DNA from 2 places in the Stenotrophomonas sp. 78350_Sma genome. Region 2 is predicted to be linked to the other one. Evidence: predicted binding sites of a transcription regulator. Region 2 holds the regulator's gene; the other holds the start of a gene.
What was found. The regulator FliA, encoded in region 2, starts transcription of late flagellar genes. The targets are predictions, from matches to a motif close to TAAAGTTTNNCNNNCNNNGGCCGATAA.
Positions count from the first base shown of each region.

Region 1: a site for FliA is predicted at 7,036-7,062, ahead of ACZK4H_RS19720 (methyl-accepting chemotaxis protein). Genes of this name have one in related genera too.

Region 1 covers NZ_CM151182.1:4,279,080-4,289,722, forward strand. Annotated here, with positions in the region: gene ACZK4H_RS19705 (protein-disulfide reductase DsbD domain-containing protein) at 1-672, shown strand, start outside; gene ACZK4H_RS19710 (TlpA family protein disulfide reductase) at 669-1,232, shown strand; gene ACZK4H_RS19715 (PepSY domain-containing protein) at 1,870-4,392, shown strand; gene ACZK4H_RS19720 (methyl-accepting chemotaxis protein) at 4,470-7,007, opposite strand; gene ACZK4H_RS19725 (arylamine N-acetyltransferase family protein) at 7,211-8,050, shown strand; gene ACZK4H_RS19730 (VOC family protein) at 8,116-8,487, opposite strand; gene ACZK4H_RS19735 (response regulator transcription factor) at 8,510-9,148, opposite strand; gene ACZK4H_RS19740 (sensor histidine kinase) at 9,145-10,245, opposite strand; gene ACZK4H_RS19745 (DUF2141 domain-containing protein) at 10,407-10,643, shown strand, end outside.
Region 2 covers NZ_CM151182.1:2,257,186-2,267,828, reverse strand. Annotated here, with positions in the region: gene flhB (flagellar biosynthesis protein FlhB) at 1-803, shown strand, start outside; gene flhA (flagellar biosynthesis protein FlhA) at 848-2,908, shown strand; gene flhF (flagellar biosynthesis GTPase FlhF) at 3,054-4,676, shown strand; gene ACZK4H_RS10520 (MinD/ParA family ATP-binding protein) at 4,663-5,550, shown strand; gene ACZK4H_RS10515 (RNA polymerase sigma factor FliA) at 5,547-6,290, shown strand; gene cheY (chemotaxis response regulator CheY) at 6,348-6,740, shown strand; gene ACZK4H_RS10505 (protein phosphatase CheZ) at 6,740-7,345, shown strand; gene ACZK4H_RS10500 (chemotaxis protein CheA) at 7,348-9,177, shown strand; gene ACZK4H_RS10495 (flagellar motor protein) at 9,280-10,020, shown strand; gene motD (flagellar motor protein MotD) at 10,022-10,643, shown strand, end outside.

The DNA of each region.
Region 1 (10,643 bases), 2.0 Mb from region 2:
ATCGGCTTCGTGCCGGCGCTGGCGCGCCGCCTGCCCAAGCCGGGCCCATGGATGGAAACGCTCAAGCACGTGCTGGCCTTCCCGATGTATGCCACCGCGCTGTGGCTGCTGTGGGTGCTGGGCAAGCAGCGTGGCGTGGACGGCATGGCGCTGGTGCTGGGTGGCCTGCTGCTGTTCGCCTTCGGCCTGTGGCTGTTCGAACGCAACCGCTGGACTGGCTCGCGCGCCGTCACCCTGCTCGGCGTGCTGCTGGCAATCGGTGCACTGGTTCCCGCCTGGGGTGTGACCCAGCTGGCACCGCCGGCACGCGCCGCACAGGCCGCCAGCGACAACGTGGTGGAGTACTCGCCGCAGCTGCTGGACCGCCTGCGCGCCGACAACCGCGTGGTGTTCGTGAACATGACCGCCGACTGGTGCGTGAGCTGCAAGGCCAACGAGCGCGCCGTGCTGTCGCGGCCGGAGTTCAAGGAACTGCTCAAGCGCACCAACGCGGTGTACATGCGCGGTGATTACACCAACGTCGATCCGCAGATCACCACGTTCCTGGAAGAGCACAAGGCCGTCGGCGTGCCGCTGTACGTGGTGTACGGCCCCGGCGCGCCGCCGACCGTGCTGCCGACCCTGCTGACCCAGGCAGTGGTGGAGGAAGCGCTGCTGCGCACCGCACGATGAAGTGGCAACGGCCAGCGCTGCTGTGGACAGCGGTGCTGGCCGCCGGCCTTGGCCTGTGGGCCGGGCATCGATTGGCTCCCGCGCCCGCTGCGCCTGAGGCCATGCCAGCGGCACCTGCTGTGGCGGCTGCGGCACCCGTCCTGCAGGTCGGCGACAGCCTGCCCGCGCTGTCGCTGCCCGATCTTGAAGGCCGGCCGCTGGACCTGCGCCAGCACGCTGGCGGTCGCCCGCTGTTGATCAATGTCTGGGCCAGCTGGTGCGCGCCCTGCGTTGAAGAAATGCCCGAACTGGCGCGCTTTGCCGCAGCACAGGGCGACCCAGGCGTGCAGGTGCTGGGCCTGGCGCTGGATACGCCGGAAGACGTGCGCGGTTTCCTGCAACGGGTGCCGGTGGATTACCCGATCGTGATCGAGACCCCGGGACCGCGCGATGCCAGCGTGCAGCTGGGCAATACACAGGGCCTGCTGCCCTACAGCGTGCTGTTCGATGCACAGGGGCGGCTGGTGAAGGCAAAGCTGGGGCCGTTCGCCCACGGCGAGATCGACGGCTGGGTGAAGTGAGGGTTCGGCAGGGTTGCACCCTGCACCCGCTTCAGGCCAGAGCAACAGCCGAAGCAACAGCTACAGCGGGCTTCCTGTGAGATGGCGAGGCACTGTGGGCGTGCGGGGCCGCCGTGAACCCATCCATGGGGGCTTGGTCGCCGCATCCATGCGGCTCACACCCCGCACGCCCACAGTGCCCCGCCTTCGACAAGTTCAAGGCGCTGTTGGTAGGTGTCGACCTTGGTCGACACGGTAGATCCACGCCATGCGTGGATGAATCTCCATCGAAATCGAATACTTCGGCAATTGAACGAGGAGCATCCACGCATGGCGTGGATCTACAGATCGCGGAAATCTGTCGAAGGCGGGGTGGGTCCGGTTGCGGGGGTGTCCGCGGCATGGATGCCGCGGCCAAGGCTACAGGGACGTACTTGCGCCGTCCCCCGCAACCGGACCCACCCCGCCATCCCACGGAATGCACGCTATTACTTCTGAGGTTGCCGGCCAGCGGCCGGCACTACCGCGGGTGCCGGGCGCCGCCCGGCCGATACCCCCTGCTTGACCGCAGCCGGGGCGCCACGGAGAATTCCGCGACTAATTCTCATTTGCTGTTGCGCAGGATGCGGGCGGCAGCCTTCCGGGCCCTCCTCCTTCGATGTTCAAGAACGTCCTGTTCCAACTGCACTGGCTGCTGGGCATCACCGCCGGTGCCGTACTGGCCGTGATGGGCCTCAGCGGCGCCATGCTGTCCTTCGAGGATGAACTGCTGCGCGCGGCCAATCCCGGCTTCGCCGAGATCGCCGAGCACCATGCCGACGGCCAGCTTCCGCTTGAACTCAGCGAACTGGTGCCGCTGCTCCAGGCCGGCAGTGATCGCCCCCTGCAGCGCCTGCGCGTGGATGCCACCGGGCAGCGGCCCTCGGTGGCACGCTTCGCCGGCGGCAAGGAACACTGGGTCTACTTCGATCCGTACAGCGGCGAGCGATTCAGCGCCCTGCGTGGGCAGGCGTTCTTCGATTTCGTCGAGGACCTGCATCGCCACCTCGCCGCCGGCGAGCGCGGCAAATGGATCACCGGCAGCTGCGCCATCGCCCTGCTGTTCTTCACCCTGTCCGGGCTCTATCTGCGCTGGCCGCGACGCTGGTGGCACTGGCGCAGCTGGCTGGCGGTGGAATGGAAACGTAGCGGCCGTGGCTTCCTGTGGAGCCTGCACTCGGTGGTCGGCACCTGGGTGCTGCTGATCTACCTGATGAGTGCACTGACCGGCCTGTGGTGGTCCTTCGACTGGTATCGCAGTGCCGCCAACACCCTGTTGGGCGTCGCACCAGCCGCCAAGCACAAGGTCGCCACCGACACCGCCCTGAACCTGGAGCGCATCGAAGCCACGCTGTATGCACTGCCCGGCGTGCGCACCGGCTACATCGACCTGCGCCTGCCGGAGAAGCCCGGGCAGGCACTGAATGTACGCGTGATGGCCGGTGATCCGTCGCAGCGCGGCGGCCAGCATGACCGCGCGCATGATCTGCTGCAGCTCGACCCGGGCACGGGTGCCACGCTCGATGCCCGCCCCTACGCGCGCCAGGGCGCCGGCGCGCAGCTGGCCACCAGCGTGTTCGCGCTGCACTCGGGCAGCTACTTCGGCGTGCCCGGGCGTGTCGTGGTGATGCTCAGCAGTTTGGGCATGAGCCTGTTCTTCATCACCGGCTGGATGCTCTACCTGGACCGCCGCCGTAGTCAGCGCGCCGCGCGTGGCCTGCGCCAGTCGCTGCCAGCAACGCCTGCCGATGGCGGTGGCACGCCGTGGCTGGTGGTGCATGCCAGCCAGAGCGGGCTGGGCGAACAGCTGGCCTGGCGTGCTGCCGCGCAGCTGCAGGCCGCGGGCCATGCTGTGCAGGTACTGCCATTGGCCCGGGTCGATGCCACGCAGCTCGCGCGTACTGCCCAGGCATTGTTCGTGCTGAGCACCTTTGGCGATGGCGAACCTCCGGATGCGGCGCGGGGCGCTGCGCGACGGCTGCTGGCACAAGCGTCCGATCTGTCGGGGCTGCAGTTCGGCCTGCTGGCCCTCGGTGACCGCCAATACCCGCATTACTGCGGCTTTGGCCGCCAATTCGATGGCTGGCTGCTGAGCAACGGTGCGCGTGCGCTGTTCGAGCGCATCGAAGTCGATGCCGCCTCGGTAGCGGCCCTGCGCCAATGGCAGCTGCAGCTGGGCGCGCTGACCGGCATCGTCACCGATGACAGCGTGCTGCCGGCGGCCACGCGGATGCATGAATGGCGACTGCTCGGCCGCGACCGGCTCAACCCGGGCAGCATGGGCGGTGCCATCTGGCGCATCCGTCTTGCGCCACCGGCCGATGTGCAGTGGCAGGCGGGCGACATCCTGCATATCGCGCCCCGGCACAACGCGCGGCACGCCAGCGCGGTGCTGAAAGCACAGGGGTTGGATCCGCTGCAGCCGCTGCTGGTGGACGGTCACCCACGCACCCTGCTGGCGCTGGCCAGTGAACGCGAGCTGCCCGAGGCCGACGCCGCGCTGGCGGTGCAGGATGCCTGCCTGTGGTTGTCCGGATTGCCAACGCTGCCCGGGCGCGAATACTCCATCGCCTCCTCCACGAATGATGAAGTGGTGGAACTGGTGGTACGGCTGGTCCATGACGAAGCCGGACGCACCGGCCTGGGCTCGGGCTGGCTGTCACTGCACGCCCCAGTCGGTGCCAGCATCGTGGCCCGCGTGCACCGCAACCCAGGTTTCCATCGCACTGGCGGTGTGCCGATGGTGCTGATCGGCAACGGCACCGGCATCGCGGGCCTGCGCAGCCTGTTGCGCGAAGCCGCGCATGCAGGTGAGCACGGGCACTGGCTGCTGTTCGGCGAACGCCAGCGCGCGCACGACTTCCTGTTCGCCGATGAGATCGAAGCGTGGCAGGCCGATGGCCATCTCGCGCGGGTGGACCTGGCGTTCTCGCGCGATGGCGAAGGTGGTTACGTGCAGGATCGCCTGCATGCAGCCGCAGACGCGCTGCGCGGATGGATGCAGCGTGGCGCGGTGATTCATGTCTGCGGCTCGCTGCAGGGCATGGCCGAAGGCGTGGACCAGGTGCTGCGCGCTGCGCTGGGCGATGAGGTTGTGGAAACGCTGCTGGAAAACGGGCGCTACCGCCGCGACGTGTATTGAGCCACAAGGGTAGTGCCGGCCGCTGGCCGGCATGATCAGAGGCGTGCCGGCCAGCGGCCGGCACTACCGGAGCAGGATCAGGCCGCAGCGCGCGCCAGCGGCACCGGCTGCAACCGGAACGCGCCCACCGCTTCGGCCAGGGCATGCACCTGCGCCTGCATCTGCGCCGTAGAAGCACCAGCCTCTTCCACCAGGCTGGCGTTGCGCTGGGTACTGGCCTCCATCTGCACGATGGTCTGGTTCACCTGGGCGATGCCGGCATGCTGGTCCTGCGACGCGCTGCGGATACCTGTCAGCAGATCCGCAAGCTGCTGCACGCTGCCGACAATCTCGCCCATCGTGGTGCCGGCCTGTTCGGCCTGCTGGTTGCCCTGGCCCACACGCGCCACCGAATCCTCGATCAGGCCCTTGATCTGCTTGGCCGCCTCCGCGCTGCGTTGTGCCAGCAGGCGCACTTCCGCGGCCACCACAGCGAAGCTGCGACCCTGCTCACCCGCACGCGCCGCTTCCACCGCAGCATTCAGCGCGAGGATGTTGGTCTGGAAGGCGATGCCATCGATCAGCTGGGTGATGTCGCCGATCCGCCGCGAGGCCTCGCTGATGCCATGCATGGTCGCGACCACCTGGCCAACGGCCTCGCCACCGCGCTGGGCCACTGCCGCCGCGCCCTTGACCAGCACGTCGGCACGGCCCGCGGCATCGGCATTGCGGCCAACGGTGTCGGTCAGCTCGTGCATCGACGCTGCCGTCTCTTCCAGGTTGGCCGCCTGCTGTTCGGTGCGCTGCGACAGATCATGGTGACCGGCAACGATCTCACCGACACCGGTATCGAGGCTGGACGTCGCCTGCTGGATGCGGGTGACGATGCGGCCCAGTTGCGCGACGGTGGCGTTGGCATCGTCGCGCATGCGTGCGAACACGCCCTGCAGCTCGCCTTCCATGCGCACGCTGAGGTCGCCGCGGGCCAGCGCCGCCAGAAGTGCCTGCAGATCGCCGAGGTTGGTCTCGAACGTGGCCAGCAGGCGATTGATGCTGGTCGACAACGTACGCACAAAGCCCTGTTTTCCCTCCAGCGCGATGCGACCGTGCAGGTCTCCATGTGCGGCGGCGTCGACCAGTGCTGCCACTTCGGTTTCCAGCAGCGTTTCCAGCGCGCGGCTGCGCCACTCCACTGCCACGCCGAGGAAATGCCCTTCGTCGGTGATGGCATTGGCGATCAGCTGGTAGCGGACGCCGGCATGACCGATCTCGCGCTCCTCGCGCTGGCGCACGCCGGCCAGGTTGGCCAGTGCCGGATGCAGGCGTACCGCATCGTTCCCCACCAGATCTTCAAGCCGGAGTTCAAGCTGCTCCAACAGCGCCGGATTGGCGTAGGCGACCTGCCCTTCCGCATCGATCACCATCAGCCCGGTCTGCGCGCTGTCCAGTGCCTGGCGCACGCGGGTGTTGCCGCGGGCCACGGCACGCTCGGTCTCGATGCGCGCGCGCAGGCGCTGCTGCATGTCGACCAGGCGCTGGGCCAGCTGGCCGATCTCATCGTTGGCGTTGTAGACGCGCAGAGTGGTGTCGAGGCGGTCGTCGGCGATATCGCTGGCGAAACGCAGGGTGTCCTGGATCGGCTGGCGCACCGCACGCAGCACCAGCACCAGGCTGGTGATCAGCACGCCTGCCACCAGCAGCAGGGTCAGTGCGAACAGCACGCTCATCGTGCGCGCGCCGGCCTGCTGCCGCGCCTGCGCCCTGGCCAGCGCCGCCACCTGTGCCTGCTGGAATGCGGCCAGCGCCGGCGCTACGCCCGCAGCGGTATCCAGCAGCGACTGCGCTTCCACATCCAGGCCGACGCGGGCAGCGGTATACCCCAGCAATGCGGCCTGATACACCTCCATACCGGTGCGCAGGGTGTCCTGCTCATCCGCGGGCAGGCCCGCCAGCGCGAGATCGAACGGCAGCTTTTCCTCGCTGGCGCGGTCGGCGTGGGTGGAATCACCGTCGAGCAGCAGCAGCGCCTCCTGCCTTCGCATCTTCTGCAGGGACAGCGCCAGCGCGGGCCGCTGCTGCACATCCACCTGCGCCTGGAGGGTGTCAGCGGCCTGCTGCAGCTGCGCGGCGAGGCCGGCATCACCACGGCCCATCTCGTCGACCCGTTCGAACAGGGCGGCCACACCCTGCGAGAACGCGTCGGCAGCTTCGGTCAGCGCCTGCAGGGCCTTGCGCCGGCCAGCATCCATCGGCGTCGCGCGCAGCGCCTGCAGATCAGTCTGCAACGCCTTCTGCGTGGCCAACAGCTGCGCGCGGTCGGCATCATCGAAACTGCGTGCATACTGGGTCTGCAGGCGACGCGCTTCGGCCACCCGCGTGGACAGGCTGGCAGCCAGATCGCTGCCGCGCTGGTAGCTGGCCTGGCTGCGCGCAGCCAGGGCGTTGGCATGGCCAGTCCATGCGTAGACAGCGGCGATCGCCACCAGGCCCAGGCCACAGACCCACAGGGTCGCCTTGAGCTTGTTGGCCACGCTGAGCCGGTGTGGCTGCAGCCACAGCAGCAGGCCGGGGGACGCCGAGCGCAACGTGGCAAGGCGCGTGCGCAGGGACCGGAGGTGGGGAACAACGGCCGACATGACAGACTCCAGGCGGAAGGACACACCTGTATCGGCCGGCTTCAGGACAACTTTAGAGCTTTCTTCGCCTGCGTCCCCCCGTTGCTGGTGGACGCGGCCTTTGTACCGGGTGCAGGCGACGGAGGCATGACACGGCCGCCGCGCTTGACCTCAACCCCGGTTTGGGGAGCACAGTGGACGCCCCTCCCCCGCCCGGTGCCTCCATGACGACGCTCGATGTCCCCCGCTACCTGCAGCGCCTGCAGCTGGAAGCACCGCCACCGCGGACTCTGGCCGGCCTGACCCTGCTGCAGCAGCGCCACAACGCACTGCTGCCCTTCGAGACACTCAGCTGCCTGCTGCGCGATGCGGTGCCGATCGACCTGGACAGCGTGCAACGCAAGCTGCTTGACGACCGGCGTGGCGGGTACTGCTTCGAACTCAATGGCGGATTGCTGGCGCTGCTGCAGGCATTGGGCTTCGATGCGCAGCCACTGAGTGCACGTGTGCTGCTGGCCGCACAGGACGGCGAACTGACCGCGCGTACCCACCTGCTGCTACGCGTGCAGGTGGAAGGCGATGACTGGCTGGTGGATGCCGGTTTCGGCAGCCTGACCCCGACCGTGCCGCTGCGCCTGCATGATCCGCAGCCGCAGGCCACGCCGCACGAACGCTATCTGCTGCAGCGCCTGCCCGACGAGGGTGATTTCGTGCTGTCGGCCGAGTCCAACGATGGCTGGCGGGCGATGTATCGGTTCGACCTGCAGGCGCCGGCACCGATCGACAACGTGGTGGGCAACTGGTACGTGTGCACCCATCCCGATTCCAGTTTCCCCGGCCAGCTGCGCGCATCGCTGACCGGGCCGGACTGGCGCCGTACCATCGGCAGCGGCAATTACACCGAGTACCGCCCCGGGCAGGCCCCGGACAAGCGCCCGCTGCATGATGTGGGTGATGTGCGTGACGTGCTGCAGCAGCGCTTCGGCATGCAGCTGCCGGACGACCCGCGGCTGGACCCGGCCATCAATGACTGGCTGCAGCGCTCCCGCGCCGCGCTCTTGTAGAGCCGAGCCCATGCTCGGCTGAGCTGGAGCGGCTGGGCCAACGGCAGCCGAGCGTGGGCTCGGCTCTACAGAGCTGCGCGCGCCTGCAGCGCAATGCGGTTTCCTTCGCTGTCGCGGATCTCGGCCACGCGCCAGTCGCCCGCATCGGCGGGTCCGAAGCGCAGCTCGGCGCCCGCTTGCAGTGCTCGCTCCAGGCTCGCATCCAGGTCATCGACGCCGATGTAGACGCGCGCCCCCTGTTCGGAAGGCCAGTAGTCCGCGCCGTGCACCAGCGCCATGCTGGCACCCTCGGCCTCATCGGAGAACGGCAGGTACGCCATCCGGCAATCGTGCAGCAGGATCGGCTCATCCATGACCACCTGCAGCCAATGCTGGTAGAACGCGATGGCACGGTCCAGGTCACTGGCCGGGATTTCCACATGCAGGATCGGGTTCACTGGCACTCCTTGCTCGGTCCACTCAGATGATGCGCAGGGTAATCGCCTTCAGCACCGCACGGGTGCGATCACGGGTGCCCAGCTTGTCGAGTATGGCGGACACGTAGTTCTTCACCGTGCCCTCGGCCAGGAACAGGCTGCGCGCGATCTCCTTGTTGCTGTATCCCCCAGCCAACAGGCGCAGGATCGCCACCTCGCGTTCCCCGAAGGTATCGGTGGGCGGCGCTTCATCGTGGAAGCGGTAGCGGGCGCGCACCGGCTCGGTGCTGACCGGCAGCAGCAGGGTTTCACCCGCGGCGACGCGCTCGATCGCTTCGCGCAGGTCTGCGGGTGCCGCATCCTTGAGCAGGAAGCCCTGTGCGCCGGCCTCGCTGGCCCGCAGCAGCAGATCACTTTCATCGAAGGTGGTCAGCAGCAGCCATGGCGTTGCGTCACCGCGTGCGCGCAGCTGTCGCACTGCCTCGATGCCGTCCATTCCGGGCATGCGGATGTCACTGAGCACCACATCCACGCGCTGGGCAGCCAACGCGTCCAGCAGCGTCTGGCCCTCCTCGGCCTCCAGCACCACGTCCACGCCCAGCCCCTGCAGCAGCGCGCGCAGGCCGGCGCGGACCAGCGCCTGGTCATCGGCCAGCGCCACCCGGATCATGGCGGCACTCATGCCGGCAACCGCGCGGTCAGATGCATGCCGCCCTGCGCGGTTCGCGCCAGCTCCAAACGCCCCTGTACGGCCGCCAAGCGCTCGCGCATGCCGGCGATGCCATTGCCTTCACGGATGCGTTCGGCGCGTTGGCCGTCATCGCGGATATCGATACGCAATTGGGAATCCTCTTCACTGATCGTCAGCCACACGGTGTCTGCATTGCCGTGGCGGGCGGCGTTGGTCAGGGCTTCCTGCACCAGCCGCAGCACGGTCTCTGCCATCAGCGGGTCAACCACGCGCACGCTCTGGCCGATCTGCAGCTGCAGCTTCGGCCGCGGGAACGGCGCGGCCAGCGCGTGCAGCGCAGTAGCCAGATCGAGGCCGCGATCATCGCGCATTGATTGCACCACCTGGCGGATGTCGGCCAGCAACTCGCCGGACAACTGTTCCGCCAGCACCAACCCTTCGCGCCCGGCCAGCACAGGGTCGGCCGCAAGGGCGCGCAGGTTCAAGCGCATCGCGGTGAGCTTGTGCCCGGCTACATCGTGCAGTTCGCGGGCCAGGCGCAGGCGCTCGGCGTCGCGTGCACTGTCGGCCAGCAGTGCACGTGTCGCCAGGAGATCGGCATTGACGCGGGCCAGATCATCGCGGGCCAACGCAGTGCTGCGCGCGTAGTGTGCGGTCAGTGCAGCAAATGCCTGGAAACCGCCATACAGCAGCACCACCAGCAACGGCTGGGTGAAACCACTGTGGCGCAGCACGAGATACATGGCGAGGTTGGCCAGCAGTGCAATACCCAGCACGAAGCGCGGTGGCCAATGCTCGGCCAGCTGCGCGACCAGCACCACCAGCAGCACCGGGGCAGTACCGGTGCGCGGCTGCAGGGCAACCAGCGCGATCGCCAGCACGGTCTGCAGCACCGCAGCGAATGCACGCACGCGGGTCGGCATTGCCGCCCATCCGTGCACCACGAACAGCAGCAGGAACGTGCCAAGCAACGCCTGGCTGAGGCCGGCACCGGCGCCGTGCACGCCGAACGACAGGCCCACCACCAGCACGGTAACCAGCCCGGCGAGGCTGAGCGGACGCAACAGGTGGCGGAACAGGCTGGGCATGGCCAGATGCTGACCGCCGCGCACGCCGGCGGCAATGGGTCCGGCGCAGAAAGTGACTTCTGGCACGTCGGATCGATGACCACTGGCCCTGAACCCAGCACCGCGCCCCGCGCAGACTGGCTCCACACCGCAGCACACCACCCACTTCCGGAGCCACCGCCATGATCCGCACCGCCCTGCTCAGCACCGCCCTGACTGCCCTGGCCTTGGCCGGCAATGCCCACGCCGCCGATCTGGCCGTGACCGTGCACGACATCCGCGTACAGACCGGCACCCTGCGCGTTGCGCTGGTCGACAGCGCTGCCGCCTGGGACGGCAAGGCCAAGCCCGTGCAGGCCCAGCAGGCGGCGCCTAACGGCGACAGCGCCCACTTCACGTTCAAGGGCATGCCGGCCGGC
Region 2 (10,643 bases):
TGGCGATGGGTGGCCTGCGCTGGTCGCAGAAAGCGATGCTGCCGGACTTCAACCGCATGAACCCGATGAGCGGGCTCAAGCGCCTGTACGGCCCGGAGGCCATCGCCGAGTTCACCAAGTCGCTGCTGCGCGTGGCCTTCGTCGGCGTCGCCGCCGGGCTGGTGGTCTGGACCGGCTTCGACACCCTGCGCGGGCTGATCCACCACCCACTGGAAACGGCCATCACCGACGGCCTCGGCTTCACCCTGCGGCTGCTGCTGGCCACTGCCGGCGCCATGCTGGTACTGGCCGCCATCGACGCGCCTTACCAGCGCTGGAACTGGATGCGCAAGCTGAAGATGACCCGTGAAGAGCTGCGCCGGGAAATGAAGGAAAGCGAAGGCAGCCCGGAGGTGAAGGGCCGCATCCGCCAGCTGCAGCAGCAGATGGCCAACCGCCGGATGATGGAAGCAGTGCCCACCGCCGACGTGGTGGTGGTCAACCCCACCCACTACGCGGTGGCCCTGAAGTACGAAGGCGGGGCCATGAACGCCCCGACCGTGGTCGCCCTGGGCGTGGACGAGACCGCCCTGCGCATCCGTGAAGTGGCCGACGGCAACAAGGTCGCGATTGTCTCTGCCCCGCCTTTGGCACGCGCCTTGTATCGGGAAGGCCAACTCGGAAAGGAAATCCCCGTGAGACTGTATTCGGCCGTCGCCCAGGTCCTGTCCTACGTCTACCAGCTGCGCGCCTGGCGCACTGGCCCGATGCCGGACGCCCCGCACATCCAGGTGGATGAATTCGGCAAGGGAGGCCGCCCGTGAGCGCCCAGCCCTCCACCGGATTCAACACCCGCCGCGCCCTGGAAATGATCCGCCAGGGCCTTGGCGCGCCGCTGATCGTGCTGGCCCTGCTGGCCATGGTCGTGGTGCCGCTGGCCGCGCCGGTGCTCGACGCGCTGTTCACCTTCAACATCGCCATCTCGCTGATGGTGCTGCTGGCGGTGGTCTACGTGAAGCGCCCGCTGGATTTCACCATCTTCCCGATCGTGCTGCTGATCACCACCATGCTGCGGCTGGCGCTGAACGTCGCCTCCACCCGCGTGATCCTGCTCAACGGCCAGAACGGCCACGACGCCGCGGGCAAGGTCATCGCCGCCTTCGGCGAATTCGTGATCGGCGGCAACTACGCGGTCGGCATCGTGGTGTTCGCGATCCTGACCATCATCAACTTCGTGGTGATCACCAAGGGTGCCGGCCGCGTCTCTGAAGTGACCGCGCGCTTCATCCTGGACGCCATGCCCGGCAAGCAGATGGCGATCGACGCCGACCTCAACGCCGGTTTGCTGACGCGTGAAGAAGCCAAGCTGCGCCGCGAGGAAGTCCGCGAGGAAGCCGACTTCTACGGCGCGATGGACGGTGCCAGCAAATTCATCCGCGGCGACGCCATCGCCGGCATCCTGATCCTGTTCATCAACATGCTCGGCGGCCTGGCCGTGGGCGTGCTGCAGCATGGCATGCCGTTCGGCGAGGCCGCTGCCACCTACACCCTGCTGTCGATCGGTGACGGCCTGGTGGCGCAGCTGCCGGCCCTGCTGGTCTCCAGCGCCGTGGCCATGCTGGTCACCCGCGCCTCGCGTTCGCAGGACATGGCCCAGGCCATGACCGGCCAGGTGTTCGGCCAGTACCGGGCGCTGGCGATCACCGCCGGCATCATCGGCGTGGTCGGCCTGGTGCCGGGCATGCCCAACGTCGCTTTCCTGACGCTGTCCGCGATCCTCGGCTTCATCGCCTGGAAGGTCTATCGCAAGGGCAAGGCTCCGGCCGCCGACGCCGCGGCCGGCGGCACCGATGCCGCCGCACTCAATGCGCTGGGCCGCCCGGCCGCGCCGGCACCGACCGCCGAACTGAGCTGGGACGAGCTGCGCCCGGTCGATCCGCTGGGCCTGGAGGTCGGCTACCGGCTGATCCCGCTGGTGGACAGCAACCAGGGGGGCGAACTGATGGCGCGCATCAAGGGCGTGCGCCGCAAGCTGACCCAGGACGTTGGCTTCCTGATTCCCTCGGTGCACATCCGCGACAACCTGGAACTGCCGGCCAACGGCTACCGCGTGCTGGTGCATGGCGTGCCAGTGGCCACCGCCGAGATCCACCCGGACCGCGAACTGGCGCTGGACCCCGGCAGTGCCCTCGGCGCGCTGGAAGGCATCGCCGGCAAGGACCCCGCGTTCGGCCTGGATGCCACCTGGATCCAGCCGCACCAGCGTGCCCAGGCCGAGACGCTGGGCTACACCGTGGTCGACCCGGCCACGGTGGTCGCTACCCACCTCTCGCACCTGATCCGCGAACACGCGCCGGAACTGCTCGGCCACGAGGAAGTGCAGCACCTGCTGGCCAACCTGGCCAAGAGCGCGCCCAAGCTCGTCGAAGATCTGACGCCGAAGGCGCTGCCGCTGTCGGCGGTGGTGCGCGTGCTGCAGAACCTGCTGGTGGAGCGCATTCCGATCCGCCAGCTGCGCAAGATCGCCGAGGCACTGGTCGAACACGCGCCCAGCAGCCAGGACCCGGCGGTGCTGACCGCTGCCGTGCGCACCGCACTGGGCCGCTTCATCGTGCAGGAGATCGCCGGAATGTCGGCGGAGCTGCCGGTGTTCACCCTCAACCCGCAATTGGAACGTGTCTTGCAGGAGTCCACGCAGGGCAACGGCGCCGCGCTGGAACCCGGACTCGCGGAGCGACTGCACCAGAGCCTGGCCGAATGTGTCAGCAAGCAGGAAGCGCGAAACGAGCCGGCGGTCGTGCTGGTACCGGGCCCGGTGCGCGCCGCGCTGGCGCGCCTGGTCCGCCACAGCGTTCCGTCGCTGTCGGTCCTGGCCTACAGCGAGGTGCCGGAGGACAAGCGCCTGAAGCTGGTCGGAACGATCAGCTGACGCCGCCCGCCGATGCGCCAGAAAACAGACACCACTTTCGAACCAACGCAACAGACAGATACCAAGGGGAACCCGCACCGTGCAGACCACCGACCACCCGAGTTCTCCGACCGCCACCCCGCCGTCTTCGTCCCGTGACCACAGCATGAAAATCAAACGATTCGTCGCCGCCGACATGCGCTCGGCCATGAACCTGGTGCGCAAGGAACATGGTCCTGACGCCGTGATCCTGTCCAACCGCCGGATCGAGGAAGGCATCGAGATCGTCGCCGCCGCCAACTACGACGAGAGCGCCGTGCAGCGTGCACTGGAAGCCTCGCGTCGTGACGTCGCTCCTCCGCCGGCACCCAAGCCGCGTACCGCCGCCGATGCTGTGATCGCTGCGGTGACCCGCCGCCGCAGCGCTGCCCCGGCGCCGGAGCCGGTGGCCGCCACCACCTCGGCCGTGGCCGCCCTCGCCCGTGCGGCCGTGGGTGCCACCGGCCGCACCCTGGACAGCGCCGACGAGATCGTGCCGACCCGCGGCAGCACCGGCTTCGCAGCCACCCTGGCGCGCGCCGCCGTCAACGAACCGGCGCTGCCCGAACAGATCTTCGCCCCGTTCGCCGAGGCCATCGTCGCACCGGGCCCGGCCGTCACCGCTTCGGCCAACCGCGCCCGCTTCCAGATCGACCCGCCGCACGACACGCATCACGAAAGCGTGCCCCCCGCCGTGCAGCCGCCGCCGCTGCCGGGCGCTGCCATGGCCGATGTCCAGCCTGACATCGCCGCCAGCGAACCGGCAGCGCTCGAAGCCGTCGCCGAAGCCAGTCCGGCCCCCGTGCTGGCCCCGGCACCGACGCTGACCGTGGTCGCCCAGGACGACGCCGAGATCCGCCAGCTGCGCCAGGAAGTGGCCGGCATGCGCCAGGTGATCGAGCGCGAGATGAACCGCTTCACCGACGAGCGCCTGCGCGGCTGCCCGGTACGCGCCACCGCGCTGGACCTGATGGACGAGTACGGCTTTGATGCCGGCCTGGCCCGCGACGTGGCCATGCAGATTCCGCTGGAGACCGAAGCCCACCGTGGTCGCGGCCTGATGCTGGGGCTGATCTCGCGCAAGCTGCCGATCGCCCCGGTCGACCCGCTGGAAGAAGGCGGCGTGATCGCCCTGGTCGGCCCGACTGGCGCCGGCAAGACCACCACCATCGCCAAGCTGGCCTCGCGCTTCGCCGAGAAACACGCGCCGCGTGACGTCGCCCTGGTGACCACCGACACCACCCGCATCGGCGCCCGCGAGCAGCTGTACGGCTACGGCCGCCAGCTCGGCATCGCCGTGCACGAAGCCAACAGCGGCACCGACCTGGACCAGCTGCTGGAACGCCTGAAGGACTACAAGCTGGTGCTGATCGACACCGCCGGGCTGGGCCCGCGCGACCGCGCACTGGCCGCCCAGCTGCAGTGGCTGCGCGCCGCCCGCCAGGTGCGCACCCTGCTGGTGCTGCCGGCCAACACCAGCTTCGGCGACATGGACGAGGTGGTCCGCCGCTTCGGCGCCGCCAACCTGCAGGGCCTGGTGCTGAGCAAGCTGGACGAGACCGGCCGCTTCGGCAACGCCCTGTCGGTGGCCGTGGACCACGCCCTGCCGATCACCTGGGTGACCGATGGCCAGGACGTTCCGGACGACCTGCACCGGGCCAGTGCAGCCAATCTTGTACTTCGCCTTGAAGATTTGCGCCGAGCGGCCGATATGCCCTGCAACCCGGAGTTGAACCATGCCGTCGCGTGAGTACGCCAAGCTGACCAAGACCTTCCCGCTGTCGGCGACCCGCAGCGAGCCGCTCGGCCCTGTGCGCACCATTGCCGTGACCGGCGGCAAGGGCGGCGTGGGCAAGACGAATGTGTCCGCGAACCTGGCCGTGGCACTGGCCGGCATGGGCAAGCGCACGCTGCTGCTGGACGCCGACCTTGGCCTGGCCAACATCGACGTGATCCTGGGGCTGAACCCCACCTTTACGCTGGCCGACCTGGTCGCCGGTCGCTGCTCGCTGGACGACGTCATCGTCGAAGGCCCGAACGGCGTGCTGGTGGTGCCGGCCGCATCCGGCCGCCGGCACATGGCCGAGCTGGCCCCGGCCGAGCACGTCGGCCTGGTCAACGTGTTCTCCGAGCTGGAACGTGAACTGGACATCATGGTGGTCGACACCGCCGCGGGCATCACCGACGGCGTACTGACCTTCTGCCAGGCCGCGCAGGACACCGTGGTGGTGGTCTGTGACGAACCGGCTTCGATCACCGACGCCTATGCGCTGATCAAGGTGCTCTCGCGCGAGCGCGGCGTGGACCGCATCCAGGTGGTGGCCAACATGGTCCGCGACCCGAACGAGGGCCGCGTGCTGTACGAAAAGCTGACCCGCGTCTGCGAGAAGTTCCTCGCCGATGTCTCGCTGAACTACCTGGGCTGCGTGCCGCAGGATGACTGGCTGCGCCTGTCGGTGCAGCGCCAGCAGCCGGTGGTGAAGGCCTATCCGTCCAGCCCGGCCGCGCTGGCGATCACCGAGATCGCGCGCCGCACCGCACGCTGGCAGGCGCCGACCGAACCGCGTGGCGGCGTCGAGTTCTTCCTCGAGCGCATCCTCAAGCAGCGCGGGGTGGCCGCATGAAAGGCGCAGCCCAGTACCGGGAGGTCCAGCGCTCGGCGGCCAACGAGGTCATCGCCCAGCACTCGGACCTGGTGCGGCGCATCGCCCACCACCTGGCTGCGCGGTTGCCGGCCAGCGTTGAAGTGGACGACCTGATCCAGGCCGGCATGATGGGCCTGATCGAAGCCTCGCGCAGCTACGACGCCGACCAGGGCGCCTCGTTCGAAACCTATGCCTCGATCCGCATCCGCGGTTCGATGATCGACGAGATCCGCCGTGGCGACTGGGTGCCGCGCTCGGTGCACCGGCGTGCCCGCGATGCCGCCGCCACCATCCGCCGCCTGGAACAGAGCAGTGGCCGCGCCGCCAGCGCCACCGAAGTGGCCGCCGCGATGGAGATGCCGCTGCCCGAATACCTGCGGTTGATGGAAGACGCCGCACGCGGCCAGGTGCTGAGCCTGGAGTCGCGCATCGAGGACCAGGGCGAGCTGGACACCGTCGCCCAGGGCGGCCCGACCCCGCAGCAGGTGCTGGAGCGCGGCGAGTTCGGCCGCGAACTGGGCAAGGCCATCGGCCACCTGCCCGAGCGCGAACAGCTGGTGCTCTCGCTCTATTACGAGCAGGAACTGAACCTGAAGGAGATCGGCGCGGTGCTCGGCGTGAGCGAGTCGCGGGTCTGCCAGATCCACGGCCAGGCGGTACTGCGCCTGCGTGGCCGATTGAAAATCTTCGAGGCCGCCGACGCCGGCCTGGAAGAATGAACATGCCCGAGGCGGCTGCCCCCGGCCGCCCGGAATGAACAACAAAGGAACTCTGCTTTGAACAAGAACATGCGCATCCTGATCGTCGACGACTTCTCGACCATGCGTCGAATCGTCAAGAACCTGCTGGGCGATCTGGGCTTCACCAACACCGCCGAAGCCGAGGACGGGCATGCCGCGCTGTCGCTGCTGCAGAGCCAGCCGTTCGATTTCGTGGTCACCGACTGGAACATGCCGGTGATGACCGGCATCGAACTGCTGAAGGCGATCCGCGCCGATGCCAAGCTGAAGACCCTGCCGGTGCTGATGGTCACCGCCGAAGCCAAGCGCGAGCAGATCATCGAAGCCGCCCAGAACGGCGTGAACGGCTACATCATCAAGCCGTTCACCGCGCAGACGCTGGAAGAGAAGCTCGGCAAGATCTTCGAACGCCTGGCGGCCAGCGCCTGATGGATACCACGGTCGACAAGAACGCCCTCGCCCTGCGCCTGCAGGAAGCCCTGGACGCCCTGGAGTCCGGTGACGAAGCCGCCTGGCGGCAACGCATCGACGGACTGGTCGCGCTGCGTACGCAGCCGATGATGAGCGGCCTCTCGCGGCTGGCCCGCGAGCTGGGACAGGCACTGGGTGAACTGCCGACCGTACCCAGCGAGGCCGGTGAGCTGGACGACGCCTGCGCACGCCTTGACCACGTGGTGGCGATGACCGAACAGGCCACGCACCGCACCCTGGACCTGGCCGAGGAATGCCGCAGCCTGACCGAACAGCTGCGCGCCGAAGGCCTGCAGCCGGGCCAGGACACGCAGCTCGAGCGCATCCGCCACAACCTGACCGAGATCGCCCTGACCCAGAGCTACCAGGACCTGACCGGGCAGATCATCCGTCGCGTGGTCGGCATCGTCCGCCGCGTGCACGAGGGCTTTGGCGCACTTGGCCTGCCGCCGGAACAGCATCGCACCGATCCGGAACTGGCCGGGCCGGCACTGAAGGGACTGGACCGCCACGCGGTCTCGCAGAACGACGCCGACGACCTGTTGTCGGATCTGGGGCTGTAAGCATGAGCGCGGTATCCGACGACATCACTGCCGATTTCATCATCGAGGCCCAGGAAATCCTGGATCGCCTGGGCGAACAGCTGGTGTCGCTGGAGCAGGCACCGCAGGACACCGAGCAACTCAACGCGGTGTTCCGCGGCTACCACACGCTCAAGGGCGGCGCCGGCTTCCTTGGCGTCACCGCCATGGTCGAGCTGTGCCACGCCGCTGAAGAAGCCCTGGGCATCGCGCGTGCCGGGCAGGCGGTACTGCAGGCCCACCACTTCGACGCCGCCCAGCAGTCGCTGGACTACCTGCAGTCGATGCTGGACGCCGTGTCCTCCGGTACCGAGCCGGGCTATGCGCCGCCGGACCTGATCGCGCAGTTCGACATGCACGGTGGCACTACCGCGCCGGTCGCTGCGGCCGCGCCTGCGGCAGGCGGCAGCGATCTGATCACCGACGACGAATTCGAGGCCCTGCTCGATCAGCTGCACGGCGGCAACGCGCCGACCGCGGTCGCGCCAGCGAAGAAGGCCGACGACGGCCTGATCAGCGAAGACGAGTTCGAAGCCCTGCTGGACCAGCTGCACGGCGGTGCTGCGCCAGGCGCGAAGCCTGCTGCCGCCATCGCGGCGGCACCCGCCGCAGCACCGCGCCCGGCACCTGTCCCGGCGCCCGCAGCCAAGCCAGCGGCCAAGCCGATGGCCGAGGCCGAGCACACCGTGCGCGTGGACACCAAGCGCCTGGATGCGATCGTCAACCTGATCGGCGAACTGGTGCTTTCCCGCAACCGCCTGAAGACCCTCCGTGCACGCCTGCGCGACGAGGAGCTGGATCGCGCCGTATCGACGCTGGACATCGCCACTGCGCGCCTGCAGTCGGCGGTGATGCGTACCCGCATGCAGCCGGTGGGCAAAGTGTTCTCGCGCTTCCCCAAGGTCGCCCGCGACGTCGCCCGCTCGCTGAAGAAGGAAGTGGACCTTGAGCTGGTCGGTGCCGAGACCGAGCTCGACCGCAACCTGGTCGAAGCGCTGGCCGACCCGCTGGTGCACCTGGTCCGCAACGCCATCGACCACGGCGTGGAAATGCCCGATCTGCGTGAAGCACAGGGCAAGCCGCGGATGGGCCATGTGCGCCTGTCCGCCCAGCAGGAAGGTGACTACGTCAGCATCGAGGTGCAGGACGATGGCGCCGGCATCGACCCCGAGAAGCTGCGTGCCAAGGCGCGCGAGAAGGGCCTGATCGACCCGGAGGCCGCTGCCCGCCTGAGCAGCGAGGAATGCCTGCATCTCGTGTTCCTGCCCGGCTTCTCGACCAAGCAGCAGGTCACCGATATTTCCGGTCGTGGCGTGGGCATGGACGTGGTGCAGTCGCGCATCCGCGAACTGAGCGGCCAGATCCAGATCCAGTCGGAGCTGGGCCGTGGCAGCCGCTTCCTGATCCGCGTGCCGCTCACCCTCGCGATCCTGCCGACCCTGCTGGTGCAGGCCGGCGAGGACGTCTACGCGCTACCGCTGGCACGCGTGATGGAAGTGCTTCACGCGCCGCGCACCTCGCTGGGCTGGTTCGATGGCCGCGCCGTGCTCGATCGCCGCTCGCACACCCTGCCGCTGGTCGACCTGCGCCAGTGGCTGGATGTGACGCCCGCCGCGTCGACCCTGCTGACCATCGTGGTGCTGCAGGCCGGTGAAGCGCGCTTCGGACTGGTCGTGGACCAGGTGCGCGGGCGCGAGGAAGTGGTCATCAAGCCACTACCCAAAGCCCTGCGCGGCCTGCGCGGTTATGCCGGTGCAACCTTGATCGGCGATGGTCGCATGGCACTGATCCTGGACGTGGACGGCATACGCTGAAACCCCGCCGGGCATGGCCCAGCGACCCGAAAACTGTGACTACCGTCTGTACGCGCTCTCCCGGTGTCTCAAGTCCCATTCATACAAGCCGATACCGGAACCATGGATAGACTCAGCCTCATTGGACTCTTTCTCGCCCTGGCCTCGCTGGTCGGTGGCAGCATCCTCAAGGGCGCCGGCCTGGCGTCGTTGTGGTCGCCTGCGGCGTTCGTGATCGTCATCGTCGGCACCGTCGCCGCGATCCTGCTGCATACCTCGCCGGCGGTGTTCAAGCATGCCTTCAAGATCGTGCGCTGGGTCGTGCGCCCGCCACACAGTGATCGCCGCGAACTGATCCAGCAGATCGTCGAGTGGAGCAACATCGCCCGTCGCCAGGGCCTGCTGGGCCTGGAATCGCAGGTGGAAGCGCAGCAGGACCCGTTCCTGCGCAAGGGCCTGCAGCTGCTGGTGGACGGCGTTGAACCCGAATCGATGCGTCACATGCTGGAGATCGAACTGGGCAGCCAGGAACACCAGGACCAGGCCGGCGCCAAGGTCTTCGAAGCGATGGGCATCTACGCACCCACGCTGGGCATCATCGGTGCGGTCCTCGGCCTCATTGCCGTGATGAAGAACCTGGCCGACCCGAGCAAGCTGGGCCATGGCATCGCCGCTGCGTTCACCGCCACCATCTACGGCATCGCCTCGGCCAACCTGTTGTTCCTGCCGATCGCGGCCAAGCTCAAGAGTGTGATCTCGCACAACACCCGCGATCGCGAGATGGTCATCGAAGGCCTGATCTCGATCGCCCAGGGCGAGAACCCGCGCAACATCGAAACCAACCTCTCCGGCTTCCTGCACTGACATGGCCCGCCGCAAGCACCACGAAGAGCACGCCAACCATGAAGCATGGGCGATCCCCTATGCCGACCTGATGACGCTGCTGCTCGCCTTCTTCGTGGTCATGTACGCGATCTCCTCGGTCAACGAGGGCAAGTACCGGATCATGGCCGACGCGCTCACCGATGCCTTTGGTGGTGCGCCGCGCACGATCAACCCGGTGCAGGTCGGCAACAAGCAGGTGCAGGGCGGCGGCTGGGACAGCCCGTCGGTGATCAAGTCCGGCACCAAGGTCGGCCCGTCCGCGCCGGCACCCTCGCACGACCCGACCCTGCTGCCGTCGATGGCCTCGCAGATGCGCATGCCTGTTTCGGTGCACAACCAGGAACAGATCGCCCGTGCCGAGCGCCAGCTCAACAGCATCGCCGACCGCCTCACCGCCGCGCTGGCGCCACTGATCGACCGCGGCATGATCAGCGTGCGCCGCACCGAACTGTGGATCGAAGTGGAGATCAACAGCGACATCCTGTTCCCCACCGGCTCGGCCGCGCTGGACGTGCATGCACGACAGACGCTGGCCAGCCTGGCCGAGGTGCTGCGTGACGTGCCCAACAGCGTGCGCGTGGAAGGCCATACCGACAACGTGC